2 regions of the Staphylococcus sp. Marseille-Q1834 genome follow, and region 2 is predicted to be linked to the other one. Evidence: predicted binding sites of a transcription regulator. Region 2 holds the regulator's gene; the other holds the start of a gene.
The links. The regulator LexA, encoded in region 2, represses DNA repair genes until DNA is damaged. The targets are predictions, from matches to a motif close to CGAACATATGTTCG.
Positions count from the first base shown of each region.

Region 1: addB (helicase-exonuclease AddAB subunit AddB) is a predicted target of LexA. The motif match lies at 11,867-11,880, and genes of this name have one in related genera.

Region 1 covers NZ_CAKASN010000001.1:239,557-255,288, reverse strand. The annotation lists gene LIX58_RS01325 (NADH-dependent flavin oxidoreductase) at 23-1,150, shown strand; gene LIX58_RS01320 (ornithine--oxo-acid transaminase) at 1,552-2,742, shown strand; gene LIX58_RS01315 (Glu/Leu/Phe/Val family dehydrogenase) at 2,851-4,095, shown strand; gene LIX58_RS01310 (glycerophosphodiester phosphodiesterase) at 4,194-5,252, opposite strand; gene argH (argininosuccinate lyase) at 5,390-6,772, opposite strand; gene LIX58_RS01300 (argininosuccinate synthase) at 6,765-7,967, opposite strand; gene LIX58_RS01295 (glucose-6-phosphate isomerase) at 8,291-9,622, shown strand; gene LIX58_RS01290 (TVP38/TMEM64 family protein) at 10,095-10,670, shown strand; gene lepB (signal peptidase I) at 10,675-11,199, shown strand; gene lepB (signal peptidase I) at 11,214-11,786, shown strand; gene addB (helicase-exonuclease AddAB subunit AddB) at 11,913-15,398, shown strand; gene addA (helicase-exonuclease AddAB subunit AddA) at 15,391-15,732, shown strand, end outside.
Region 2 covers NZ_CAKASN010000002.1:148,760-164,491, reverse strand. The annotation lists gene sbcC (exonuclease subunit SbcC) at 1-697, opposite strand, end outside; gene sbcD (exonuclease subunit SbcD) at 701-1,825, opposite strand; gene LIX58_RS09940 (CcdC family protein) at 1,945-2,412, opposite strand; gene LIX58_RS09935 (YneF family protein) at 2,568-2,810, opposite strand; gene tkt (transketolase) at 2,993-4,981, opposite strand; gene LIX58_RS09925 (DUF896 domain-containing protein) at 5,081-5,323, opposite strand; gene sosA (DNA damage-induced cell division inhibitor SosA) at 5,616-5,849, opposite strand; gene lexA (transcriptional repressor LexA) at 5,992-6,615, shown strand; gene LIX58_RS09915 (CAP domain-containing protein) at 6,842-7,861, opposite strand; gene guaC (GMP reductase) at 7,887-8,870, opposite strand; gene rpsN (30S ribosomal protein S14) at 9,027-9,296, opposite strand; gene rpmG (50S ribosomal protein L33) at 9,516-9,665, opposite strand; gene LIX58_RS09895 (catalase) at 9,753-11,267, opposite strand; gene LIX58_RS09890 (amino acid permease) at 11,484-12,935, shown strand; gene LIX58_RS09885 (hypothetical protein) at 13,103-13,417, shown strand; gene LIX58_RS09880 (Cof-type HAD-IIB family hydrolase) at 13,504-14,307, opposite strand; gene thrB (homoserine kinase) at 14,359-15,276, opposite strand; gene thrC (threonine synthase) at 15,277-15,732, opposite strand, start outside.

The DNA.
Region 1 (15,732 bases), on a different contig from region 2:
ATTAAGGAGGAAAGGAATCGTTATGAATACTAAATATGAAAAGTTATTTGAAACTGTAACATTACCTAATGGCGTTGAATTAAGAAATCGTTTTGTGTTAGCACCTTTAACACATATTTCATCAAATGATGATGGAACAATTTCAGACGTTGAAATTCCATATATTGAAAAACGTGCTAAAGATGTAGGCTTAGCACTTAATGCCGCAAGTAATGTGAATGATATTGGTAAAGCTTTCCCAGGACAACCATCTGTTGCGCAGGATTCAGATATTGAAGGTTTAAAACGCTTAGCACAAGCGATGAAGAAAAATGGTGCAAAAGCCTTAGTACAAATCCATCATGGCGGTGCACAAGCTCTACCCAACTTAACACCTAATGGCGATGTCGTAGCACCAAGTCCAATCTCACTTAAAAGTTTCGGCCAAGAACAAGAACATGATGCGAGAGAGATTACACCTGAAGAAATTGAACAAACAATTAAAGATTTCGGTGAAGCGACACGCCGTGTTATTGAAGCAGGATTCGATGGCGTTGAAATTCATGGTGCCAATCATTACTTAATTCATCAATTCGTTTCTCCATATTACAATAGAAGAAATGACGAATGGGGCGACCACATGAAGTTCCCTACAGCTGTCATTGATGAAGTACTCAAAGTGAAAGAACAATTTGCTAATAAAGACTTTATCGTTGGTTATCGTTTATCTCCTGAAGAAGCAGAATCTCCAGGTATTTCAATGGAATTAACTGAACAATTAATTAAAACTATTACTAAGAAAGCGATGGATTATGTGCATGTTTCAATTGGAGATATCCATTCAGAAACACGTGAAGGTAAATATGCTGGTCAAGAACGCTTGAAATTAATCCATCAATGGGTAGATGGACGTATGCCAGTCATCGGTATTGGTTCAGTATTTACTGCAGATGATGCCTTAGATGCCATAGAATCAACAGGCGTAGAATTAGTCGCACTCGGTCGTGAAATTTTATTAGATTATAATTTTATTGAGAAAATTAAAAAAGGAAAAGAAGACGAAATTATTTCTTACTTCGATCCAGAACGTGAAGATAATCATGAACTAACACCAAATTTATGGAAACAATTTAACGAAGGGTTCTATCCATTACCTCGTAAAGATAAATAATAGATTGCTAGGACTAAATAATATGTCTTAGTATAAATTGCCATTTGCTAGTAGCTAACAAAATGGAAAAGGTGCTTATAATAATTTTTTAAACTCTAATGGCTTTTTAAAGCGAGACGATGAAATGAATTTATTTCTGTCTCGCTTCTTTTTTATCATTTTATAGTATAAAAATTTTATTATTAAAGTTATCCGAAAATTTTCATTATTTTACTTGTAAAAATACAATATAATATGTCATTATATATGTAAGGGCTTTCATATAATGTATACCTTCTTAATAAAGTGGACTAACTCTATTTTCATATTCAAAAAAGGAAAAGTATACCTATGTATTAAACATGAAAGCCGCTCTCGTATGACCATTAGTTTTAATATAATTTAAGCAAAGGGGAGATATTATGACTAAGTCAGAACAAATTATTGAATTAACAAATCACTATGGAGCACATAACTACGTGCCACTACCAATCGTCGTAGCGGAAGCAGATGGCATTTGGGTAACTGATCCAGAAGGTAATAAATATATGGATATGTTATCAGCATATTCAGCTGTTAACCAAGGACATCGTCATCCTAAAATTATCCAAGCATTAAAAGATCAAGCAGATAGAGTAACTTTAGTATCACGTGCGTTCCACAGTGATAATTTAGGTGAATGGTATGAAAAGATTTGTAAATTAGCTGGCAAAGATAAAGCACTACCAATGAATACAGGCGCAGAAGCGGTTGAAACAGCATTAAAAGCAGCACGTCGTTGGGCTTATGATGTAAAAGGTATTGAACCAAATAAAGCTGAAATTATTGCCTTTAATGGTAACTTCCATGGTCGTACTATGGCGCCAGTATCTTTATCTTCTGAAGCTGAATACCAACGTGGATATGGTCCATTATTAGATGGTTTCCGCAAAGTTGATTTCGGGGATGTTGATCAATTAAAAGAAGCAATCAATGATAATACTGCAGCAATCTTAGTAGAGCCTATTCAAGGGGAAGCGGGAATTAATATTCCGCCAGAAGGTTATCTTAAAGAAATTAGAGATTTATGTGACGAACATAACATCTTATTTATTGCTGATGAAATTCAAGCTGGTTTAGGTCGTTCAGGTAAATTATTCGCAACAGATTGGGATAATGTAAAACCTGATGTTTATATCTTAGGAAAAGCACTAGGCGGCGGCGTGTTACCAATTTCAGTGGTATTAGCTGACAAAGAAGTGTTAGATGTGTTCACACCAGGTTCACATGGTTCAACATTTGGTGGTAACCCATTAGCATGTGCCGTATCTATTGCTGCATTAGATGTTATTATCGATGAAGATTTACCTGGCCGTTCAAATGAATTAGGCGAATACTTCAAATCAGAATTACAAAAAATTGAACACCCAGCGATTAAAGAAGTTCGTGGACGTGGCCTCTTTATTGGTGTTGAATTACATGAAAGTGCTAGACCTTTCTGTGAAGCGTTAAAAGAAAAAGGTTTACTATGTAAAGAAACACACGATACAGTGATTCGATTTGCGCCACCATTAGTTATTTCTAAAGAAGAATTAGATGACGCATTAGAGAGAATTAGAAGTGTTTTTGAGTAAGTTCAAAAAGTTGTAACATTCATTTTGAAAACCCTTTAAAAAGCAAAGACATGTGTTACAATATGTATGAAAGCGAAATCATTTGTTAAAAAAGAGGCGAAAGTGAACATGACTGAGAATAATAATTTAGTGACTTCTACACAAAGTATTATTAAGGAAGCATTACACAAATTGGGATTTGACGATGGTATGTACGAACTAATTAAAGAGCCATTGCGCTTCTTACAAGTTCGCATCCCAGTACGTATGGATGATGGTACAGTTAAAACATTTACAGGTTACCGTGCACAACATAACGATGCAGTAGGTCCTACAAAAGGTGGGGTACGTTTCCACCCAGACGTAGATGAAGATGATGTAAAAGCATTATCTATGTGGATGACATTAAAATGCGGTATTGTTAATTTACCTTACGGTGGTGGTAAAGGTGGTATCGTCTGTGACCCACGTCAAATGAGTATTCATGAAGTTGAACGTTTATCACGTGGTTATGTACGTGCCATTTCTCAATTCGTAGGTCCAACAAAAGATATTCCAGCACCAGACGTATTTACTAACTCTCAAATTATGGCTTGGATGATGGATGAATACAGTGCATTAGATAAATTTAACTCTCCTGGTTTCATCACAGGTAAACCAATTGTATTAGGTGGTTCACAAGGACGTGACCGTTCAACTGCATTAGGTGTTGTAATCGCAATTGAACAAGCGGCTAAACGTAGAGGTATTGATGTTAAAGGTGCACGCGTAGTTATCCAAGGTTTCGGTAATGCAGGTAGTTTCTTGGCTAAGTTCTTATATGATATGGGAGCAAAAGTTGTAGGTATTTCTGATGCATATGGTGCATTACATGATCCAGAAGGTTTAGATATTGATTACTTATTAGATCGTCGCGATAGCTTTGGTACAGTTACAAATTTATTTGATAACACAATTTCTAACAAAGAATTATTTGAATTAGATTGTGATATCTTAGTACCAGCAGCAATTTCTAACCAAATTACTGAAGAGAATGCACATGACATTAAAGCGGATATCGTAGTTGAAGCAGCAAATGGTCCAACTACACCTGAAGCAACACGTATTTTAACTGAACGTGACATTTTATTAGTACCTGACGTATTAGCAAGTGCTGGTGGTGTAACAGTATCTTACTTCGAATGGGTACAAAATAACCAAGGTTACTATTGGACAGAAGAAGAAGTTAATGAAAAATTACGTGAAAAATTAGTAACTGCGTTCGATACAATTTATGAATTAGCTCAAAATAGAAAAATTGATATGAGATTAGCAGCTTACATCGTAGGTATTAAACGTACTGCAGAAGCAGCACGCTACCGTGGTTGGGCATAAGTTAAATAAGTTAATCACTCAATAAAAATATAGCGGTTAATGAAACTGAGTAAGGTTTCATTAACCGCTTTTTATTACATTAAAGATAATAATAAATGTTATTGTTCAGTTGATACTGCTTTATATTGATCTGCATAGTTAGTGAATACACCGTCAACGCCGTATTGATTAAGTCGTTGCATATCAGCAACTTCATTAACTGTGAAAGGATGAATAATGAAGCCTAAATCTTTTAAATGAGCGGTATTTTGCGCAGTTAAATCACTATATTCAGGACCAATACCAATTGCGTATGAACGGATACGCTGTAAATCCGCTTCGCTTTGTTGAGGTAGTTCACTTTTATCTAATAGTCGAATTAATGGAACGCTAGGTGCTAAATGATGCATCTTTTGTAAGCTTTCTTCTGAAAATGATTGTACTAACACATGACCATTATTTAACGAATCTGGCGTTAACATATGATGACGTTTTAAAGTATCAAGAAGTTGTTCTTCCATACCAGGATAAACATCTGGTGTCTTAGTTTCAATATAATAGTTCGCGTCAGTACCATAGCGTGATAATATTTCATCTAATGTTGGCACCTTAGCATTGCTATATTCAGCATTCGCATATTGAGGGTTTGCTTGATTAAACCAAGAACCAGCATCAAGTTGCTTCAACTGAGCTAAAGTATAATCTTCAACTCGGCCAGTTCCATTTGTAGTACGGTCTACCGTTTCATCATGCATAGCTACTAAATGGCCATCTTTAGTGCGTTGTAAATCAATTTCAATATATGATGCACCTAATTGATTGTGACTTTTATCATAAGAATAAAAAGTATGTTCTGGTGCATAGCCACTCGCCCCACGATGAGCGATAGTGCTGAATCGTTCACCTGTTAAATTTGTAGCCCACTTAGGATTATCTTTACGATAATGTGTATTAACAGGAATTTGTTGCGTTTGATTACCTTGGCTTACTTGATAATTATTTGAAGATGATGTTGAAGTGATAGGGCCTGTACCAGCACCACTTGCTTCAACTGGAGTATGTAAAACAGTAAGTCCTAAACTAGCGACAGTTAAACTTGAGATTATTGCTTTTTTTGTTGCTTTCAAAAAAATCCACCCTTTCAAATTTAATGTACAACTTAAATTTAGCAAAGCCATATTTTGAAAGGAAGTCTCTTAGTGAAAGCTTATCGGAACTCTTAAAATTTTAAAAATTACTCAATATAATTAACGTAAAATATAGAAATAACCCCCTATACATACGTGTTAGCGTATGGTAGGGGGATAGGATTAAACTATTTCTCTTTTAAAATAGTTTCAGCTACTTTTAATTGCTGACGTACAGCATCTTGGCCGGTAGACCCGTAGCTTTTTCTGCGATTAAGACAACGTTCTGGTTTTAAATAATCATAAACATCTGTATCGATAGCTTCATTTAATTCTTGATAACGCTTAAGAGGTACATCGAGTAAATAAATACCTTGTTGAATACATTCGAAGACAATTTTACCTACAATTTCATGTGCTTTTCTAAACGGCACTTGTTTCTCTACTAAATAGTCCGCAAGTTCTGTGGCATTAGAGAAATCTTGATGTACTGTTTCATTCAAACGATCAGTATTAACTGTTAATGTATTTAGCATACCTTCAAAGATACGTAGTGATCCTTTGACTGTACGTACTGAATCGAATAAACCTTCTTTATCTTCTTGAAGGTCTTTATTGTAGGCAAGTGGTAACCCTTTTAATGTAACAAGCATACTCATTAAATGCCCCGTAGTACGTCCAACTTTACCTCGAATCAGTTCGGCCATATCCGGATTCTTTTTCTGAGGCATTATGGATGACCCAGTAGAAAAGGCATCGGCTAATGTAATAAATTTCGCTTCATCAGTAGACCAGAAGATAATTTCCTCTGCAAAACGTGATAAATGTACCATTGTTAATGAAATATTATGCAATGTTTCTACGATATAATCACGATCACTTACAGCATCTAAACTATTTTCATAAATATATTCAAAGCCCAGCAATTTTTGAGTTTCATGCCTATCAATAGGGTGGGTAGTTCCACTTAAAGCGGCTGCCCCTAATGGTGAAATATCAATACGCTTCATACTATCAGTGAAACGTGAATCATCGCGTTCAAGCATCCAGAAATAAGTCATGATATGATGCGCAAACGAAATAGGTTGAGCACGTTGTAAGTGTGTATAACCTGGCATAATTGTATCTACATGAGATTGCGCAAGTGTTAAAATTGATGACTGGAATGAACGAATAAGTGCTTGGATTTCTTGAACTTCTTTTTTAACGTATAAGTGCAAGTCAGTAGCTACTTGGTCATTTCTACTGCGGCCCGTATGCAATCTGCCACCAGCGTCACCAATTCTTTGAATCAATTCATGCTCAATATTTAAATGTATATCTTCAAGAGACTTTTTAAAGTCTAGTTTATTGTGATGGAAGTCATGTTGAATGTCTTTTAGACCTGTAATAATCGCTTCTTTATCTTCATTAGAAATAATATGTTGATTGGCTAACATTGTTGCATGAGCAATACTACCTTGTATATCTTCATCTAATAGTGCTTGGTCAAAGTCTATTGAAGCGTTGAATTCATCAACCCATTCTTCAGGTTGCTGTTGAAAACGTCCGCCCCACGCTTTATTACTCATTACTATAACCTCCATGTAAGTAAGCATTCACTTGAGTAGGTAAGCCATAAATATCAATAAATCCTACCGCTGCAGATTGATTAAAGGCATCTTCTTTTGTATATGTTGCTAGTTTTTCATCATATAACGTATATGGAGATTTTCTTCCATTAACAATCGCATTACCTTTGAATAATTTCACTCTTACGTCACCTTCAACGTATTTTTGAGTGCTATCAATAAATAGTTTTAAACTATCAGTTAAAGGTGAGAACCATAGTCCATTGTACGTTTGTTCTGCAAATTGTTTTTCAATAACAGGTTTGAAGTGAGCGACATCTTTAGTTAAGGTAAGTGTTTCAAGTGCTTTATGCGCTTTTAAAATCACTTCAGCACCTGGAGTTTCGTATACTTCACGAGATTTAATACCTACTAAACGATTTTCAACATGGTCAATACGTCCAATACCGTGTTTGCCAGCAAGTTCATTTAATTTAAGAATTAACTGATCTAAGTCATAGTCTTGATGGTTAAGTTGCACTGGAATACCATTTTTAAATGAAAGAATGATTTCTTCAGGTGTATCAGGTGTATCTTCTAATTCAGCTGTTAAGTCATAAGCGTCTTTAGGAGGCGCTGCATATGGGTCCTCTAAAATGCCACATTCATTGGCACGGCCCCATAAGTTTTGGTCGATTGAATAAGGAGAATCATGATTAATGCTCACTGGAATATCATGTTTAATTGCATAATCGATTTCCTCTTCACGGCTCCAGCCCCATTCTCTTACTGGCGCAAATGATTTAAGATTTGGATTTAACGCCTTAATTGCTACTTCAAAACGCACTTGGTCATTTCCTTTACCTGTACAACCGTGCGCAATACCAATTGATTGCGTTTGTTCAGCAATTTCAACTAATTTCTTAGCAATAAGTGGACGAGATAATGCAGAAACAAGTGGATAACTGTTTTCATACATTAAGTTTCCTTTAATCGCATAACTTACAAAGTCATCACTAAATTCTTTAGTTGCATCAATAATATGACATTCAACAGCACCCATATCTAAAGCTTTTGAATGTACTAAATCTAAATCTTTACCTTCACCAACATCTAAACAAACAGCTACTACGTCATACCCTTTATCTATTAGCCATTTCACTGCCACACTTGTATCTAAACCACCTGAATATGCTAATACAATTTTATCTTTCATATACTCACCTCATAATTTTTCTGAAAATTAATATAACTTTATACTAACAGAACCATAATGAAAATAAAACCATTTTTTTACATAATTATACATAAAAGTGGAATGAGTATAGAATTTTAAGTATGTTTAAAGCTTTTAAATAAAGAGTTTTTGAGTGTTTTTTAAAATAATAATTAATGTAAAATATTCATTTTTTTCTAGCGAAAAGTGGCTAAATATTGACTTATATGACAGATATTTTTGAATTGACAGACTTGTTAATTGAATAGGGAACTTAAAGTTAGTAGAATTAAATTAATAAGGAAATCAGGAGGCTTTTTTAAATGACTCATATTCAATTAGACTATGGTAAAACTTTAGAATTTTTCGGACAACACGAATTAGATCAACAAAAAGATATCGTTAAAACGATTCATAAAACGATCCATGAAGGAACTGGCGCTGGGAGCGATTTCTTAGGATGGGTAAATTTACCTGAAGATTATGATAAGGAAGAATTTTCAAGAATCGTAGAAGCTGCTAAACGTATTAAATCAAATTCAGATGTATTAGTAGTGATTGGTATTGGTGGTTCATATTTAGGTGCACGTGCGGCAATTGAAATGTTAACTCCAGCTTTCCGCAATAATACGGAATTCCCAGAAATTGTCTTTGTAGGTAATCACTTATCTTCAAGCTATACACAAGAATTAGTAGACTATTTAGCTAATAAAGACTTCTCGGTTAATGTTATTTCTAAATCTGGTACAACAACTGAACCGGCTGTAGCTTTTAGATTATTTAAAAAGTTAGTCGAAGATAAATATAGTAAAGAAGAAGCGAAACAACGTATCTTCGCTACAACTGACAAAACGAAAGGTGCTTTAAAACAATTAGCAGATAATGAAGGATACGAAACATTTGTGGTACCTGATGATGTAGGTGGTCGTTATTCTGTATTAACAGCAGTAGGTTTATTACCAATCGCAGCAGCTGGTATCAATATCGAATCAATTATGATTGGTGCTAACAAAGCACGTAAAGAATTATCATCTGATAATTTAGATGAAAATATTGCTTATCAATATGCAACTATTCGTAACATCCTTTATAGCAAAGGCTATACTACTGAAATGTTAATTAACTATGAGCCTTCTATGCAATATTTCAATGAATGGTGGAAACAATTATACGGTGAATCTGAAGGTAAAGATTTCAAAGGTATCTATCCATCAAGTGCAAATTACACAACTGACTTACACTCTTTAGGTCAATACGTACAAGAAGGTCGTCGTTTCTTATTTGAAACAGTTGTAAAAGTGAACCATCCTAAACACGATATTACTATTGAAGAAGATAGTGATGATTTAGATGGTTTAAATTACTTAGCTGGTAAAACAATTGATGAAGTGAATACTAAAGCGTTTGAAGGTACTCTATTAGCACATACTGATGGAGGCGTTCCAAATGTAGTAGTTAATATTCCTCAATTAGATGAAGAAACATTTGGTTACGTGGTATACTTCTTCGAATTAGCTTGCGCAATGAGTGGTTACCAATTAGGCGTTAATCCATTTAACCAACCAGGTGTAGAAGCATATAAACAAAACATGTTTGCTTTACTTGGTAAACCTGGATATGAAGATAAGAAAAAAGAATTAGAAGAACGTTTATAGTAGTTAAGAGAAATTCAATTTTATATTTATCATAAGATGAAAGAGGCTGGGACAAAATTAAATGTCGCAGCCTACTTTAATATTTTGGCAGTAGCTGACTGATTAGAAAATGTGCTTAAATCAAGCTTTTTCAAACCTAGTCATCCTTGCTAGAAAAGCAAGCCCCAACATAGAGACTTTCGAAAAGTAAATCTATAGCTAACGCTAGTTAGAAAACGAGCCCCAGCACAAAGAATTTCAATAAGAAATTCCACAAACAAAGCAAGCTGGAGATCGGCGAAATGATTTTAATTTCTGTCTCGCTCCTTTTTCTTTTCTATACTATTAAATTTAAAACTAAGGGATGAGTTGAGGCTACTACCTGTGACTGATTTATTATGATAAATGTAGATTTCTAATATAATATGTGTAAAATATTTCATGTATAATAGCGTTAAAGAGTGCTATTAACTTTAAGGAAGGATTCGATGCGATAGTGTTCCATCAAATTGAGCAATGGTTTAACGTATTACAGGAATTAGGTTATTTCGCAGGGTTCATCATACTCTATTTGAGAGCTATTGTACCTGTACTTCCGCTAACATTATACGTTATTATGAATGTTCATGCGTACGGTTTTCTTATAGGAACGGTAATTAGCTGGTTAGGTATTGTTTCAGGTACCTATACTGTATTTTATATTTGTAGAAAATTTGTGAATGCTCGTTTTATGCAAAAGATTAGAAAAAGAAAATCAGTAGAGAAATTAATTCATTTTATTGATAGACAAGGTATTGTTCCTATTTTCATTTTAATGTGTTTTCCGTTCACGCCGAATACGCTTGTCAATTTTGTAGCAAGCTTATCTCATATTAAAGCAAAATATTATTTTTTGATATTACTAGTTTCTAAGTTAATATCTATTACTTTTTTAGCTGTGATGGGAAAAGAAGTTACAACATTTTTAACTCATCCAATACGTGCGATTGCTCTAATATTAGTCACAGTGGCACTGTGGTTTATTGGGAAAAGAGTAGAAAAACATTTTATGGGTGCTGACGAGGAGTGACGATGTGCGAAAGATAATGACATGGATTGTGCCTTTAATATGCGCCATTATATTTGTAGTGTTTATTCAAACCTTTATTGTTAGAGGCGCAGTAGTAACTAGTGATGAAATGGCACCGACACTTAATAAAAACGATCGTCTCATCGTTAATAAAATCAAAGTGTTATTTAATTTATTAGATGATGGTGATATCATTATGTATCGTCATAATCATCAACTTCATTTTAGTCGTATTATCGGAAAAGCCGGTGAATCAATCGAAGTAAGAGATGGTAAATTATATCGTGACGATAGACAAGTGAATAAAAATTATGCTAAAAATAGAGATATTAATAATTTAGCATTACGCGATTTAAATAATTCTAATGGAGATATCATTCCACCAAATTCGTATTTTGTATTAAACGATAATGGTGATAATAAAAGCGATTCAAGAACTTATGGCTTAATCAAGGACAAAGATATTGTTGGCGATGTAAGTTTAAAATATTATCCATTTAAAGAATTTACCTATCAGTTTAACAAGTAGATGAGGTGTTATATTTGAAAAAAGAAATAATTGAATGGATTGTCGCTATAGCGGTAGGTCTATTACTTGTATGGGTAATGGTTAACTTTGTCGCTAAATCATATACCATTAAAGGCGACTCAATGGATCCAACATTAAAGGATGGTCAACACGTAATGGTAAATATTCTTGGATATAAAGTTGGAGACGTAAAAAAAGGGAATGTTATTGTTTTTCATGCTAATAAAAAAGATGATTACGTAAAACGTGTGATTGGTGTTCCTGGAGATAACGTTACATATAAAAATGACAAACTTTATATCAATGGGAAAAAGGTAGATGAACCTTATTTAGATTATAATGAGAAACGTAAACAAGGAGAATACATTACAGGATCATTTGAAACAAAAGATTTAACCAATGCCAATCCAAATTCTAATGTTATTCCTAAAGATAAATATTTAGTACTTGGAGATAATCGAGAAGTAAGTAAAGATAGTCGTGCATTTGGTTTAATAGACAAAGAACAAATTGTCGGTAAGGTTTCATTCAGATTTTGGCCATTAGACGACTTTAAATTTAATTTTAATCCAGATAATAATAAGTAAATTGTGAGTGGGGCAGAATTCAGTACATTGAATTCTGTCCCACTTTATAATTTCTATGAAGAAATTATAAATTACTTTAGGGAACGTATGTTCTATGTTAAAATAACATTAAAGGAGTGGGGAGTAATGGAATTAAATGCTTATCTTGGTAGAGCAGGCACTGGTAAATCACATCAAATGATTAGTAATATAAAAAGTCAAATGAAGCAAGATCCACTAGGTGATCCAATTATTTTAATCGCACCTACACAAAGTACGTTTCAATTAGAGCAATCATTTGTGAATGATAAAGAATTAAATGGAAGTTTAAGAACCGAAGTTTTACACTTTGAACGATTGAGTTATAGAATTTTTCAAGAAGTTGGGGGCCTAACGGAAGAACGCTTAACTCAAGCTGGAACAGAGATGATGATTTATAACCTTGTTCAACAACATAAATCAGAGCTTAAACTATACAAATCACAAGTGAATTATTATGGATTTAGTGAAAAATTGAGTGAACAAATCCAAGACTTTAAAAAATATTCAGTTACCCCTGAACATTTGGATTTATTCCTTCAAGAGAATGAACTTCAAACAAGAACGCGTCATAAATTAGAAGATATTGCACTTATATATCATTATTTTGAGGAACGTTTACAAGGAGAATTTATTACCGCTGAAGATAGTTTGAATCAGTTTATTCAAATTATGCCTCAATCTGAGTGGCTTAAACGCGCAGAAATATATATAGATGGTTTCTATAACTTCTCGACACTTGAATACCAAATTATTAAGGCCTTGGTACAGAATGCTAAAAAGGTGACAGTCCTTCTTACAACTGATGGCAAAGAAGATCCATTTAGCTTATTTAGAAAGCCATCCGAAGTTTTAACGCATTTAAAAGAAATTGCCAATGATTTACATATTGAATTAAATGAAGTTTACTTCAAGAAACCATATCGCTTTAACAATCACGACTTACTTCAAATTGAACAACAATTTGATGCTTTACAAATAAATCCAACTGCACACCAAGGTCATATCAACATTTTAGAATCTTCTAGTATGCGTGAAGAGGTCAATGAGATAGCGCGACAAATTATTAAAGATACACGTGATAAACAGTTTAGATATCAAGATATTGCTATTTTATATCGTGATGAAGCCTATGCGTATTTATTTGATTCCGTATTACCTCAGTACGACATTCCATTTAATATTGATGTGAAGAAATCAATGACACACCATCCAATTATGGAAATGGTGCGCTCATTGCTTGAAGTCATTCAAACCAATTGGAATATAAGTCCGATGATGCGTTTATTTAAGACGAATATTCTTTCTAATCATTTTAAAAATAGTGATTATTTAATTGATTTACTGGAAAATTTTGTTGTTGAACGCGGCATCTATGGCAAACGTTGGTTAGATGAAAAGTTATTTAGTATTGATAATTTCACCAAAATGGGCCGAAAAGAACACAAGCTAACTGAAGAAGAACGAGCAACATTTGAACAAGTGGTGCAATTGAAAAATGATATGATTGATAAAATATTGCGCTTCGAAAAAGCGATGAACAGTGTTAATCATGTTAAAGGGTTTGCGACCGCTTTCTATGAAACAATGGAATCATTTGATATACCAAAGTATTTAATGGCGCATCGAGATCAATTAGATGTAGATGGTTACCACGAAGCAGCTGAAGAAATCGATCAAATTTGGAATGGTTTAATTCATATTTTAGATGACTTAGTCATGGTCTTTGATGAGGAAGAAATGACATTAAATCGATTTTTAGAAGTATTCGACATTGGCTTAGAGCAGTTGGAGTTTTTAATGATTCCTCAAACTTTAGACCAAGTGAGTATTGGTACGATGGATTTAGCTAAAGTTGATAATAAAAAACACATTTATATGGTAGGAATGAATGATGGTGCCATGCCTCAACCGATTTCTTCATCTAGTTTAATTACAGACGAGGAGAAGAAAGTTTTTGAGCAACAAACACGTGTGGAATTGAGTCCTACTTCTGATATTTTACAAATGGATGAAGCCTTTGTTTGTTATATTGCTATGACACGTGCCTGTGAACAAGTGACCTTTTCATATAGTTTAATGGGCGTGCAAGGAGACGAAAAAGAAAAAAGTCCATTCTTAAATCAAATTCAAGCATTATTTAATGGTCTTGAAGTCACTAACATTCACTATAAACATAATGCGCATCCATTAGAGCTTATGGAACATCCTCATCAAACTAAAATCACGTTATTTGAATCGCTCAAAGCATGGCTAGAAAATGAAATGGTTGCTGATGTATGGTTAGATGCGTATCAAGTTATGCGTGATAATGACGATTTAAATGAAGGACTAAATTATTTATTAACTGCATTAACTTATGATAATAAAACAGTACAGTTAGATGAAGTATTAGCGACTTCATTATACGGTAAGGCTATTAATGCTAGTGTGTCTCGGTTTGAAGGGTATAATGATTGTCCTTTCCAACACTATGCCAATTATGGCTTACGTCTAAATGAACGTACGAAATATAAATTAGAAACATTTGATTTAGGTAACATTTTCCATACCGCTTTAAAATATATTTCGGATAAAATTAATGGTGATTTTAAGCATCTTGATAATCAAAGAATTCATGCATTAACGCTTGAAGCTTTAGAAAATGTGTTACCAAACATTCAGTTCAATCTAATGGATTCTAATGCATACTATCGTTATGTCTCTAAACGTATCGGCGTGATTGTAGAAAGTACATTAAAAGCTTTACGTTATCAGAACGAGCATACGAAATTTAGACCACAACGTTTTGAAACGGGATTCAGAAAAACACCCCGTGATGAAGAAGAATTAATAGCTCAACCTTTAATTACAAAACAAGGTATTCCAGTGAATATTCGTGGACAAATCGACCGTATTGATACTTATACGACAAATAACAAAAGTTTCATCAATATTATAGACTACAAATCTTCCAATTATAGCGCTAACCTTGATTTGAAAAAAGTTTACTATGGTAAACAAATGCAAATGATGACTTATATGGATATTGCCTTACAAAATGCGAAACGTTTAGATTTAAGTGAAGAAGTTAAGCCAGGCGGATTGCTATACTTCCATGTCCATGATGAACGTCTTAAGTTCAAAGATTGGGGAGAAATGGCTGAAGATGCTCTGAAAGAAGAAGCGTTGGATAAAGCGTTCCTTCAAGAATATAAATTACGAGGTTTAGTTAACAGTGATGTAGATGTGGTAGATGCTATGGATATTCGCTTAGACACGACACCTAAATCTGATATAGTACCGATTACATTAAAAAAAGACGGTGGCCTTAGCAAAGCAAGCAGTGTAGCAGATGAAAACACGATTCATAAATTCATCAAACATAATAAAGATAACTTTATTGAGACTGCTTCAAATATAATGGATGGTCACACAGAGGTGGCACCATTAAAATTTGATAATCAATTGCCATGTCAATTTTGTAGTTTTCAATCAGTTTGTCATGTCGATAGCATTATAGATAGTAAGCATTATCGTCATGTTGATGAATCTATTGATCCTATACAAGCGATTCAAGAAGTGGAGTTAGAAAGTGGGGATAACGATGAATAATATACCTGATAAGCCACAAGATGCCCAGTGGACAGATGCACAATGGGAAAGTATTTATGCTAGCGGGCGAGATATTTTAGTAGCAGCCGCTGCCGGTTCAGGTAAAACAGCAGTTTTAGTTGAACGTATTATTCAAAAGATTCTTAGAGATGGAATAGACGTTGATAAATTACTTGTCGTTACTTTTACTAATTTAAGTGCGAGAGAGATGAAACATAGAGTTGAACAACGTATTCAACAAGCCTCTTTACAAGAACCTGATAATGAACATCTTAAAAACCAACGCATTAAAATTCATCAAGCCCAAATTTCAACACTGCATAGTTTTTGTCTG
Region 2 (15,732 bases):
TTTGAAGACTGTCGATTGACTTAAGTTGGCTTAACACTTCATTTTCAAAGTCATCTATATCTTCCCATAACAATTGAATTTGATTTTGACGGGATTCAATTTGTTTCTTTTCTTCTTTTACTTCATTTAGTAGCAAATTCTGAATTTCTTCGAATCTTATGCTATTAAACAAAGTTCTTAAAATACCTTGTTTATCAGAGCTATTAGAAACTAAAAATTTCTTAAATTCGCCTTGAGGTAATATAAATAGTTGTCTGAATTGATCTGCATTCACCCCTAAAATACTTTTAATAAATGCATTTCCTGAACTAATCTTACTCTCACGCAATTCATATTGATTTGTTTCTTTTTCTAATTCATAAACATCTAATTTTCCTGGAGTTTGAGAGGTATTACCTTGTTTTGTAAAAGCACCTTGTCTTACAATTTTGAATGCTTTATCTTTAAGCTCAAATTCATAAATTACAGACATAGGCGATTTTCCATCTGCAAAATGACTTCTCAGCTCACTTTCATTTCGTCCCTCAGTAGAAGCTTTTCCAAATAAAGCGAAGACAATTGCATCAAACAACATTGTTTTACCAGATCCAGTTTTACCACTTATCAAAAATAATTTTTCATTTTTAATTTCTTGAAAATCAATAGTTTCATTTAAAAAAGGGCCAAAATTAGTTAACTTTAATTTTATGGGCTTCACCGTTTAAACCTCCTTATTCATTACTTGATTAAGTAAGTCATGAATTTTATTATTTTGATAATCAGTTAGCTCTTGATCTGTAATCGATTTATAAAATTGCTTAATAATTGTCGCATCATCTTCTTGTTTTAATTCAGCTTGATGAAATTGACTGCTACTTTCAAAAGTTATATTACTTAACGATAAAGTATTAGGATACAATTGTTTGAGTTGTAACATAGGGTCACTAATATGTGACATGTTTTTCAATTTAAAATGAAAATAATTCTCTTTATTTTTTATTTTGATATTACCTTGAATAACATCATTATAATCACCTTCAATAACTTCCAATTCTCGCAAAGGTTTTATTTGGACAAAGTGATTCGTTATGTCCTCTTTAGAGTTAATTACAAGTCGTTTATAACCTTTTGGTTGGTTACTTTCTGAAAATGAATATTGTAATAATGAACCACTATAACTAATCACCTTATCCTCAATACTAAACGGATGATGTAAATGGCCTAATAGTACTTTGTCAAAAATATTAAAAGATGTTTTATCCACACTTTCAACTGTACCAATTGTAAGTGGTCTTTCAGAATCAGACGTTTTGCCTCCATTAATTGTAAGATGTGCAATTAAGCAATTCACTTCGTCTTTATCCATAGTTTCAGACATATAAGCAATACATCTTTGAGTAGCTTGCTCATATGTCTCAATTGAATCATCTTCAAAAAATGCTTTGATTTCACTTACTGTAGCAAATGGTAATGTATAAAAATTAACATCATTAATTGTAATAGGACAGTTCATATCCTCTAATCTAGTACGTATGTATAATTTTGAATGTTGAAACCAAGTAGAACCGTAATTCAAGCGTTCTTTTCCATCATGATTACCATTAGTAATAATGGTAGGAATACCCATCTGAATATTTATCGTACTGAGCGTCTTTTCAAATAATTTAATTGTTTCTTTACTTGGGTATGTTGTATCGTAAATATCACCAGAAATAATAAAAACATCTGGTTTTTCTTCACTAATTTTATTTATCAATTGATTTAATATGTATTCTTGATCTTCTAAAAATTGCTTGCCATTTAAAATCTTTCCTAAGTGCCAATCTCCTGTGTGTATGATTTTCATAGAAACCCCCCCTTAAGAACATTTGTTCGTATAAATTATACACATTCTTTTTTTCTTATTCAAATAAAATAGGAAGCGAACCAGAAATCAAATTCAGTTCTGTCCCGCTCCCATTGAATCTATGAAACTACAGTTTTTTTCAATTTTTTAAATTTATATAACATAGCTATTCTCCAAGGTACAATCATGCTAAATGCTAATAAGAAGAACATTCCACCGATTTCGCCAGGATCAATTGAGCTACTTATAAATATTTTAATCACCGTACGTATAATTAATAATGAAATCAAAATGATTGGAAAAGCTTTAGATCTTTTCATATAAATTTCAGTTCCTTGAACTTCAAAATGGCTTGTCCAAATTAAAACTGATGAAAAAAGAACGCCCAAAATAATAGATTCAATTATTTCTGCACCAGTTAATCTAAAATACGGTATAACGTACATTAGTGCACCTGTAGCCATGAAGAACGGTGGTAAAATAATTTTTTTCTCATTAACTGGGAATTTTTGAGCTTTCATACGTATGAAGATAACGACAATCCCCATAAACAATGCAAATACTACTGAAAAAATTAAATATGCCAAAATTACACCTTCTTATATTCATAAACTAATACTTTAAAATTATTTTCAATAGCTAAAATTTTAATTGAATTTCTGAATCAATAATAATCCTAAAATTGTTTTACATCAAAAATAAAGGATTGTAAACCTTTAAACGGTACAATCCTTCTTAAAAATTATTTTTTTGAACTTTTCATGTTTTGATCCATGTTTTTGTTCATCATAGTCATCATTTGATTGATTTTCTTTTGTGATGGTTTTTGTCCCATTTGCATCATCATCATACGTAACATTTCTTCATTAATAGGTGGGTTTTTTTTCAAATAATCCATCATATATTTTCTTGCTAAGAAGAAACCACCAACAAGTCCGATGATAAGCGCTACAATGATTAATAATATCGCTAACCAAGTTGCCATTGTTTCACCCACTTTCTATACCTACTGAATTTTACTAAATAACTATCTTATTTTCAATAGCTAGTTTAAGAATAAAAACACATTTATTATGATAACAAATTACCATATCATTTTGATACCTAAAATTTAATAAAAAAGAAGACTTTCCCGTTGAAAGTCTTCTCTCTAGCATTAGTAATCAATTAGAATGTTCTAATTTGATTTAAAATATTTTCTTTAGTAAATCCATATTTTTCAACTACTAAATCACCCGGGGCACTTGCGCCAAATCCATCGATACCGATAACTTTACCTTCAGTACCAACGTATTTATGCCAACCAAGTGGTGAAGCCATTTCAATAGCAACACGTTTAGTAATGTCTTTAGGAATTACTGATTCTTTATATTCATCGCTTTGTTGTTCAAATGCTAACCAGTTCGGCATAGAAACTACTCTTACACCTTTACCTTGTTTATCTAGGTCTTTAGCCGCTTCAATAGCTAAGCTAACTTCTGAACCAGTAGCTAATAATAAGTATTCTGGTTTAGTTTCAGTTTCATAAACAGTATAGGCACCTTTACGAACGCCTTCTTCAACTGTAGCTTCATCAACATCTAAATAAGGAAGATTTTGACGAGTTAATACTAATGACGTTGGTGTTTGTTCAGATTCTAAAGCAACTTCCCAAGCTACTCTTGTTTCATTACCATCAGCTGGACGAATCACATTCATATTTGGAATAGCTCTTAAACCAGCTAATTGTTCAATTGGTTCATGAGTAGGACCATCTTCACCTACTGCAATTGAGTCATGAGTAAAGATGAATGTTGAGTTAAGTCCCATAATTGATGATAAACGAAGTGCAGGTTTTAAGTAATCACTAAATACGAAGAATGTTGCACCATATGGGTGGAGACCACCATGAGCTGCCATACCATTAACTGCTGCGCCCATTGCAAATTCTCTTACACCAAACCAAACGTTTTTACCTTCAGGTGTGTTACGGTCATAATCTATAGCTTCTTTAACATTAGATTTGTTAGAACCAGCTAAGTCAGCAGAACCACCAAAGAATGAAGGTACTGATTTACTTAGAGCTTGGATAATTTCACCTGAATCAGCACGAGTAGCAGCGTTATGCTCACTATCAAATTTAGGTAACTCATCTTTATAATTTTTAGGTAATTTACCGCTAATCGCTAATTTAAATTCTTCTGCCAATTCTGGATATTTATTAGAGTATTCTTCTAATTTTTCTTTCCAAGCATCTTCATTTTCATTAGCACGTTTTAACATAGTTGTTTGGAAGATTTCATATACTTCTTCTGGCACGTAGAAGCGTTTCTCAGGATCTAAACCATAAGCTTCAAATGTTAATTTTCTTTCGTCATCGCCTAGTGGTGCACCGTGAACGCCGTTCGTACCACTTACGTTTGGAGCTCCGAAACCAATAATTGTTTTAACTTCAATGATTGTAGGACCTTTTTGAGATTTAGCTTTAGTAATAGCATTATCAATTTCTTCTAGGTCATTACCTTCTTTAACTAAGATGTGATTCCATCCATAGCTTTCGAAGCGTTGTTTAGTATCTTCTGAAAATGATTTATTTAATTCCCCATCAAGAGAAATATCATTTGAATCATATAACACGATTAATTTATCTAATTGATTGTGTCCAGCAAAAGAAGCGGCCTCATGAGAGATACCTTCCATTAAGTCGCCGTCAGAAGCTAATACATAAGTGTAGTGATCAACGATATCGATATCTTCTTTATTGAATTTACCTGCTAAATGATCCTCTGCTAAAGCCATACCTACTGACATTGCAAAACCTTGGCCTAATGGACCAGTTGTTACTTCTACACCATCAGTATGTCTGAATTCAGGATGACCAGGTGTTTTTGATCCCCATTGTCTGAACTGCTTAAGTTCTTCTAATTCTAAACTACCAGATACATGAAGAAGACTATAAAGTAAAGCCGAACCGTGACCCGCTGAAAGAATGAAACGGTCTCTATTGAAATAGTCTTTTGATTGAGGATTAAAGTTTAAATGGCGTGTCCATAAAGTGTAAGCCATTGGAGCCGCTCCCATAGGTAGACCTGGGTGCCCAGAATTTGCTTGTTCGATTGCATCAATACTTAGAGCACGAATAGTATCAATGGCTAATTGATCTTTCTCGTTAAACATCTATAATACTTCCCTTCTACTAAATAATCTTTGTTATATTATAACTTAAATATATTGTTTTTGATAAGGAATTAATCTCAAGGGGTTAAACCTTGAATTTTAACCTTTATTATTTTTATTTTCTTCTTGAATTTTTTTCAATTTATCAGGTGTAACGTCGTTTCCTTCTGGGTCTATTACTTTAGTATTTTCAATCTGTTGTTTAAACCCTTTTCTAAATGATTCTAAATAAGCTTTACGTAACTTAGACTGTTCCTTAGCTTCAGCTTCAGTTAATCCTTGTTCTTTTTTCTTTTTAGCTAATTCATTAATTCTATCTATATTTAAATTGTCTTTAGTCAAGGCAATCACTCTCTTTTCGAATAAAATATTTTTATTAATTACTTCATAAAATATACCAAAAATATGTGGGTTAAAAAAGTTTTTGAAAAGCTATTTCTGCCATAACTAACGATTCAAATTATAAATATATGTTTATATTAAATAAACTCGTGTATTGAGTGCTATTACCCCATCAACATACTTTCTAACATTTATTACTTTCCTAAAAATAAAAGCATAAATTCCTTAACTAATTATATAAGGAATTTATGCTTTTAAAATTTTATATATAATTACTCTACACATTAAAAGTTTATTGGACTAACGCGAACACTTTGTAATCTGTTTGTTCTGTATTTGTGTCTTTTATGTTCTTATCGTCACTATTTAACATAGCTTTTTTAGAGATAGTATGATCTGTAATTTCGTACGTTTGTTCCATTTGCGAGCTATGATATAAACTAATGAAAAAAACTAGAAAAACAACGCAAGAGATTACTACAATGGCTATATTGCTAATCAAATTACTAGTATATTTATTAATCATTTATTACACTCCCAGAACATTTGTTTGTATTAACACTTTAACAGAACAGATGTTCCTAGTCAATACAAAAACGAACAAATGTTTGTTTTAATGAAAAATTAATGCTATAATAACGTTAAATAAACATAGGGAGTGCCTATATATGAGAGAATTAACAAAAAGACAAAGTGAAATATATGATTACATTAAACATGTAGTTCAAGTTAAAGGTTATCCACCAAGTGTTCGTGAAATTGGTGAAGCGGTTGGTTTAGCTTCAAGTTCAACTGTTCACGGTCACTTATCAAGATTAGAAGAAAAAGGATATATAAAAAGAGATCCAACAAAACCAAGAGCAATTGAAATCGTGAGTGAACAATCAAATGACTCTATTAATATGGAAGAAACAATATATGTGCCAGTAATTGGTAAAGTCACAGCTGGTATTCCTATTACCGCTGTTGAAAATATTGAAGAATATTTTCCATTACCAGAGCATTTAACTTCTACTCACAATAGCGATATTTTTATTTTAAATGTTGTTGGTGAAAGTATGATTGAGGCTGGCATCTTAGATGGAGATAAAGTCATCGTTAGAAGCCAAACAATTGCAGAAAATGGAGATATCATTGTAGCAATGACTGAAGATGATGAAGCTACTGTAAAACGTTTCTTCAAAGAAAAAAATCGTTATAGATTACAACCAGAAAATAGCACTATGAATCCTATTTATTTAGATAACGTTACTGTTATCGGTAAAGTAATAGGTCTTTATAGAGAATTATAAGTAGCACTTGTTTTCTTAAGTTAACTATCTCTCTTATATATTTAAATATAATAAAGAACTAGAGCTAGTCTTTTTTGACTAGCTCTAGTTCTTTTTTTCAACTGTGTCTTTTTTGTTTAAAATATCTTTCACTTTATCAAGAATGTCTTTTTTATTTTTTGTATTAGTAGTCATATTATCAACTTCCTTATCAATAAAAAGATACCCCAAACATTCAATATTTAAACTACTCACCAGTATAATTTTCAGTCCAATATGGCTGACGATTTTTATTAAAATCTACGCCGACACCTAACGTAGTAAAATCGTTATTTAAAATATTTTTACGATGCCCTAAAGAATTCATTAAACCTTCATGAGCAAAAATACTACTCTTCTGTCCATAAGCGAGATTTTCGCCAGCAGTATCAAATGTGATGCCATCTTTACGCAAACGATCAAATGGCGAATTTCCTTGTAAATCTGTATGATCAAAGTAATTATTTTTAACCATATCTTCACTATGTTTTCTAGCTGTTTGAGCTAGATTATCTGAATAAGTTAAAGTGTTTAAACCGTGTTGTTTACGTTCAGCATTTACTAAATCATAATTTTGATATTCAAAGCTTTTTTCTAAAGCAGAGGATGGCGCGCCGTATTGTTGAGACAATCGATTCTCCATCGCTTCACTAACTTGTAATAGTGCAGTAACACCATTATTGTTATGCTTATCATAAAATACTGTAGAATATACATGATCTTTATGGAAGACATCATATTCATCATCTTTAACTTCGAAACGATATCTTCCTTTAACTACTTCATTTATAGGTTGACCTAAACGTTTTTCAACAACCTCTTTAGGTGTATTATATTTTATTTTCGATTTAGACGTAATAATATTTTGATTACTATATAGTGCGTTGACCTTATTATTTAAATAGCTTACCATAACAAAGTTATTATAGTCGCCATCATAATAAGTAAACCATTTTAATCCATATTCATTCGTGGTCACTCGCTTAGGTTGACCTAAGTGTTTTTCAACTTCGCTTTTAGATGTATTCAATTGTATATTATTAATTGCAAATTCCTGATCTTTCGGAACTTTTAACGTATTATTTTTAACACTAGTATCCCCATTCATCCATTTACTGACTTTAGCTTGAACGTCATTTTGTAAATGAATGAGGGATGGACTTTCGTTGAGTGGCACTATTAAGATAAAGGACAACAATAACAATGAAAATAAAAGAAATTTTTTAATAAGTCACACCTGCCACTTTTTATAATTAACCTCTGTCGCTGTCCCCATTGAAAATTGAATTTCTTACAATGACATAATCTACTGTTGTTAATGATTTTAAATCTTTACCACCAGCATATGAAATTGAACTTTGAAGGTCTTGTTGCATTTCAACTAATGTGTCTTTTAGTGAACCTTTATGCTCTACAAACATTTTTTTACCTTCAACATTTTTGTGTTCACCTTTTTGAAATTCAGAAGCACTACCAAAGTATTCTTTATAACGTTTACCTTCTAATTCAACAGTTTCACCTGGAGATTCTTCGTGTGCTGCAAACAATGATCCAATCATTACCATGCTTGCTCCGAATCTAATAGATTTAGCGATATCACCATGTGTTCTAATTCCGCCGTCAGCAATAATTGGTTTACGAGCAGCTTTGCTACAAATATTTAATGCAGCTAATTGCCAACCGCCTGTACCAAATCCTGTTTTAATTTTAGTAATACAAACTCGTCCTGGACCAATACCTACTTTCGTAGCATCTGCGCCAGCATTTTCTAATTCTCTTACGCCTTCAGGAGTTCCTACATTACCTGCAATAACAAATGATTCAGGTAAGTGTTGTTTAATATGTTTAATCATATTAATAACTGAATCTGAGTGACCGTGTGCAATATCAATAGTAATATATTCTGGTACTAAACCTTTTTCAGCTAACTCTTCAACGAATTGGAATTCATTCTTTTTAACACCTACAGAAATTGACGCAAATAAACCTTTGTTTTGCATTTTTTCGATAAATGGAATACGACCTGCTTCGTCAAAACGGTGCATGATATAGAAATAATCGTTTTCTGCAAACCATTGTGCAAGTTCTTCATTCATAACTGTTTGCATATTTGCTGGTACTACTGGTAATTTAAAAGTTTTTGGTCCGAATTGAACCGTTGTGTCACATTCTGATCTACTTTCAACAATACATTTATTTGGAATTAATTGGATATCTTCATAGTCAAAAATTTTCATTTTAATTTCATAGCCCCTATATAAATTTATTTAACATTGAAAATACGAACAATTTACAAAGCATTTACATAAATCATTCATGATTTTCACCCTTATATACTTTACAACCTTTTATTTATATTGTAAATGGACTAAAGTAGTACTTTTTATAAAAGTTTACCAACTTGATTTTTTCACACCAGGAATTTGACCTTTATGTGCATGTTCTCTAAACGCAATACGAGACATTTCAAATTTTCTCAAAACACCTCTAGGTCTTCCTGTTACTTTACATCTTCTAGTTAAACGCGTTGGTGAAGAATCTCTTGGTAATTTTCTTAAAGCTTCGTAATCACCTTTCGCTTTTAATTCTTTTCTTAATTCGTAATATTGATTAACTAATTTTTCTCTTTTCATTTCTTTTGCGATTTTTGATTTTTTAGCCATAAATGATATCTCCTTTTTACAAATCGTAATAATTACGTTTTATATATTAACACATCTTTTTTCATTTGCAAGTAGTTAAAATTTTAAATTTCAAATTATAAATCACTTTATTAGAATTTTGATGAATAAAAAAAGACTGCTGACAAAATCTTTCTAACTTTGTCAGCAGTCTTAGCTCTTTAATATTATCTTAAAATGTCGTATTTAAAAGATAAGTGATTATTTAGTTTCACGATGTAGCGTGTGTTTGTTTAATCTTGGGCAATATTTCATCATTTCAATACGCTCAGGATTATTACGTTTATTTTTAGTCGTAATATAGTTACGATCGCCACATTCTGTGCAAGCTAATGTTACATTAACGCGCATAATTAACATCCTTTCTTTTACAACTAGGAATTCTTACGATTTAAAATTTTACCACAAGGTTCAATTATGCGCAATTAATATTTTAATTTATTTGAAGTTTTCGTATGTTTCATCTTCTGTAGTTTTTAAATCGATATCGTTAATATCAATTTCTAATGCTTTTGCTACGCCTTTACCGTATTCAGGGTCAGCTTTATAGCAATGACGAATATGTCTACGTTTCACATCTTCAGAAACACCATCCATAGCATTTGCAGTATTTTTGAAGATTCTTTCTTTAGCATCATCTGTTTGTAAACGGAATAATTTACCTGGTTGTTCAAAGTAATTGTCATCATCTTGGCGTTGATTGTATTCATAACCATCACCATCTACAGGGAATGGTGGTTTTTTGTATTCTGGTTGTGAATCATAAACACCTTGATTATTTGGATAATAATGAGGTCCGCCACCTTGGTTTCCGTCAAGGAATCGCATTTGACCATCACGACTAAATGGGCATAAGTTTTCTACGCCTACTCCTTTAGGTTGGTTTACTGGAATTTGCCAGTGATTAACGCCTAATCTATAACGTTGCGCATCACCATATGAGAATAAACGACCTTGTAACATTTTGTCTGGTGAGAAATCTAGACCTGGAACAATATTTGTAGGTGCAAACGCAGCTTGTTCAACTTCCATGAAATAGTTTTCAGGGTTACGATTTAATTCAAATTCCCCTACTTCAATTAAAGGATATTCATCTTTGTACCAAACTTTAGTTAAATCAAATGGATTGTCTGGGTGATTTCTAGCTTGTTCTTCAGTCATTACTTGAATGTACATTTTCCATTTAGGATAATCTCCACGTTCAATCGCATCATATAAATCACGTTGAGAAGAATCTCTGTCGCCACCAACAATTTCAGCAGCTTCTTCGTCTGTATAATTTTCAATACCTTGTTGAGTTCTGAAATGATATTTAACCCATACACGTTCACCTTTATCGTTGTACATTGAATATGTGTGTGAGCCAAAGCCATGCATATTTCGGAAACCTTTAGGCATACCACGGTCAGACATTAAAATTGTTACTTGATGTAATGATTCTGGGACACCTGTCCAGAAATCCCAGTTATTTTGAGGACTTCTCATATTAGTACGTGGGTCACGTTTCACGGCACGGTTTAAACTAATGAATAATTTTGGATCTCTGAAGAAGAATACAGGCGTGTTGTTACCAACTAAATCCCAGTTTCCATCTTCTGTATAAAATTTTAAAGCGAAACCACGAATATCTCTTTCTAAGTCGGCTGCTCCACGCTCACCTGAAACTGTTGAGAAACGTGCAAACATTTCTGTTTGTTTACCAACTTCTGAGAATATTTTCGCACTTGTATATTGAGTAATATCATTCGTTACTGTAAATGTACCGAATGCGCCTGAACCTTTTGCATGCATACGACGTTCAGGAATGACCTCACGATCAAAGTGTGACATTTGTTCTAAATAATATATATCTTGCATTAATAACGGACCACGATGGCCTGCTGTCATACTATTCTCTCTATCTGAAACGGGATGTCCGAATAAACCAGTCAATTTTTTATCTTCTTTAGACATAGTAAATCTCCTCTCATTACCTTACTTTGTAATAATTATAATCTAATAGCTACTATTATTAAACCCATTTCCCTTGTAGATAAACGTATTTTCACTTTTTCTTGAAAAATCAGAAAATTTAAAATTTTTAGAACGAATTGTTTAAAAGTTATTGAATACTTGAGATAAAAGCATTAAAATGATGTGTATATTTAATTTTTGTATAGGAGACAACATATGGAAGATAACAATATGAAACGTGGTCTTAGTTCAAGACACATATCCATGATTGCAATTGGCGGAGCAATCGGTACAGGTCTCTTTGTAGCTACTGGTAGCGTTGTAGCTCAAGCAGGTCCTGGAGGCGCTATTTTAGCTTATTTATTAATAGGCGTTATGCTTTATTTTTTAATGTCATCAATTGGAGAACTTGCTACTTTTTATCCTGTATCAGGTTCATTCAGTTCATATGCTACCCGCTTCGTTGATCCTTCTCTAGGTTTTACGATGGGATGGCTATATTATATAATGTGGTCTTTAGTTTCAAGTGTAGACGTAATGGTCGCATCAAATGTTTTGTTTTATTGGGATATATTTAAATTCTTTAGTCCGCTTACTTGGAGTTTAATCTTCATTACGATAATATTCCTATTAAACATATTCACAGTTAAAGCATTTGGGGAAACTGAGTTTTGGCTTTCACTAATTAAAGTGATTACAATTATAGTATTTATAATTGTTGGTTTCTTAATGATTCTTGGTATCCTAGGTGGCCATACTTATGGCTTTGAAAATTATACTAAAGGGCAAGCACCGTTTGTTGGCGGCTTTTCAGGTTTTTTAGGCGTATTACTTGTAGCGGGTTTCTCAGTGGGCGGTACAGAAGTTGTCGCTGTGACAGCTGGTGAATCAGATAATCCTAAAAAAACAATGCCTAAAGCCGTTAAACAAGTCTTTTGGAGAATTTTATTATTTTACGTATTGTCTATCGCTGTCATTGCAGCCATTATTCCTTATTCAGATCCACTGTTACTAAATGAGCATGAATCTGTATCTCAAAGTCCATTTACCATTGTATTTGATAGAATTGGAATTGCTTTCGCGGCTTCTGTTATTAATGCAGTTATTTTAACTTCATTATTATCAGCGACGAACTCGGGCATGTATACTACTAGTAGAATGTTATTCTCTTTAAGTGATGAAAAACAAGCGCCGAAATTCTTAAGTAAATTAAATGAAAAAACGAAACTTCCTTTACGTGCTTTAGTTACAACATATATTTTAATTGTAGCAATCATTATTATCGCTAACTTTTATTCTAATGCAGTATTTAGTTTATTAAATATTATTGGCTCATTGGTAATTATTGTTTGGGCAGCTAGCTCATGGGCTCAAGTGCGTTTACGTAAAGCGATAAAACGCCAAGGCAAAGATATCAATACTTTATTACCTTATAAATCACCTTTATATCCTCTAGGTCCAATCCTAGTATTTGCAACACTTATTTTCTTATATTTTGGTAATTCAATAGGCGATTTATTTAGTGGTCATATCGGTAAGTTCATCATTAATATTTTACCTTTAATTGTTTTAGCACTCATTTTCTTGGTGCATAAAGTAATTAGAAAAACAAAATATGTTAAGTTAGATGAAATGGATATTACGCCTCATCACTATCATGATAATTAGAATTTTTATATTTTAAGCGAACAGTAAAGAGAACTTTGGATATGAACATATATATCCTCTTTCTCTCTTAACTGTTCGCTTTTTCATTGAAACGTATTCTGTGTATTTCCACGGTTTAATTTATTCTGTATAATAAGTCTTAAGATATCGATTTAGAGGTGAGAAGAATGGTTGGTCAAACAAATTTATTTGACGATGTCATTAAAAGTGAAGAGCGTTTTGTAATCGTAGTCCAATCTCTTGAAGAGAAAAATGGTCAGCTACTTAAACGTACTTTACGAGAGTATCCAAGTCTCGAACACGATCAGATGGAGAATTTATTTATCCATTTAAAAGACGTGTTTAGTAATGAACCATTTAACGATAATCAATCAGCATATACTATTACTGTTTATACTAATTTAGATTATGCAGCGGACCAAGTTTACGCTTATGTCAAACGCTATCGTGGCAAACATGATTGGACACATACTGCTAAGTAATATTAAAAAGCATGAATACTTATTAACGTTTTTACTAAAAACATTTTAGTATATTCAACGTTAATAAGTACTCATGCTTTAATTATTTATAAAATTTCTTTTAAAGCGGCTGGTATACCATTAGAATCATTATCTAATGTCACTTTGTCCGCTACTTCTTTTAATTCTTCAGTAGCATTTCCCATAGCTACAGAATAACCTGCTACTTCAAACATAGACTGGTCATTTAAACTATCGCCAAAGCACACTACTTCTTTTAAAGAAATATCTAACTTTTCACATAACGCTTTAATAGCATTACCTTTAGATACGCCTTTACCCATAAACTCTAAGAAAAATGGTTTACTTGTAGTAACATCAATATTGGAATTAAATGAACCATGTAATGCATCTCTTACATTCGTAATGTTCTCTACATAATCTACACCCATCACTTTAGGCACATCTTCATTGATATATTTTTTGATATCGTCTACTCTCTTCATCGGTAAACCAGTAAGTTGAGATTCAATATCTCTATATTCGTGATCACCATCGTGAATGATATGACCATCTTGATAAGTTAACACTAAAAAGTTCTTTTCTCTACAGAAGTCTGCGATTTTATCAAAGTCTTCTTTTGAGACACTCTTACTTACTTCAACTTTTTCAGTGGCTACTTTGATTGTTTTTCCACCATTATAACTAATGATATAGCTATCATGTTTATCTAAATGTAATTCTTTAGCTATGGGTAACATACCTTCTGTTGGTCGTCCAGAAGCTAGAACTACTTTATAGCCTTGATTTTGAAGATCTATTAAATACTCTTTCGTTTCAGGACTTACTTTATTATCACTATTAATTAAAGTATCATCCATATCCATTACTATCACTTTGAAATTACTCATATTTTTATGGTGCTCCTTTCAAAAATTGCTTGTTCTCATTTTACAATAAATTTAAGAAGGATACACAATTTCTTCAACTACACCTACTTGATTAATCGTAGCTAATTCAGAATTACAATGTGTAATTTGATGTCTCAATGCTCTTACCAACTCGCCGCTTTTTTCTTTACGACTTAATGTTAAGATAGTAGGTCCCGCTCCACTAATCACTGTAGCATAAGCATCATATTTCTTGGCTAACGCTTTTATTTCTTCAAATTCTGGAATTAAATGTTGACGATATGGTTCATGAAAACCATCTTGTGCCATCATCTTCCCAGCAAGTTCATAATTGTGCTGTATTAAGGCGCAAATCATTGTATTACTAATCGCACTATTTTGAATTGCTTTTTTATGAGAAAATTTATCTGGCAAAACATTTCGAGAATCTTCAGTTTTTAATTCATATGGAGGAATAGTTAAAATAATATCCACGTCAGGCACATCAATATGAGCGACATCTGTTTCTTTAGTATCTGGATTATAATATCCGGCCAATAGGCCTCCATATATAGTCGGCGCTACGTTATCGGGATGACCCTCAAATTCAGTTGCTAACTGAAGTAACTCATATTTTGAAAGCTGAATGTTACCAAAATAATTAGCTATATATAATGCTCCAACTAAAGCAGATGCTGAAGATCCTAATCCTCTTGCTAATGGTATGTCACTTCTCATTTCAACCTTTAACGTCGGTAACTCAATATTATATTTAGTAGCAACTTGTTGGGCGACTTGATATATGTAATTGTCCTTATTGTTAGGAAGACTGTTTAATTCTGGACTTAAATACTCAAATTCCCACTCATCACCTTCGATTCTATGAACATATAAATTTAAATATTTGTCGATAGCCATTCCAATTGAATCAAATCCTACTCCTAAATTAGCAGTTGATGCTGGAATCTTAAGGTGCAAATATTTATTCATTTATAATGCTCCTTTGATGTAATCAATAATACTTGCTTTATCATTCGGAAGCGGTTGAATAGGATTATCTAAAATAGAAATAGCTGTGTCAGGATCTTTTAAGCCATTACCAGTTAAAATAGCTACAACTTTTTTATTTTTTGGCAACTTACCTGCACGATGTAATTTAATAAGTCCAGCAATAGAAGCATTACTTGCTGGTTCACTAAATACACCTTCTTTTGAAGTCATTAATTGATAAGCTTCTAAAATTTCTTCATCTGTTACGCTATCAATTAAACCATTAGATTCTTCTAACGCTTTTGTCGCTTTACTCCAGCTAGCAGGATTACCGATACGAATAGCAGTAGCAATTGTTTCAGGATTTTTAATTACTTTATTTTGAACAATTGGAGATGCACCTTCTGCTTGGAAACCAAATAATTGTGGTAACTGGCTACCTTTTTTCTCGTTATA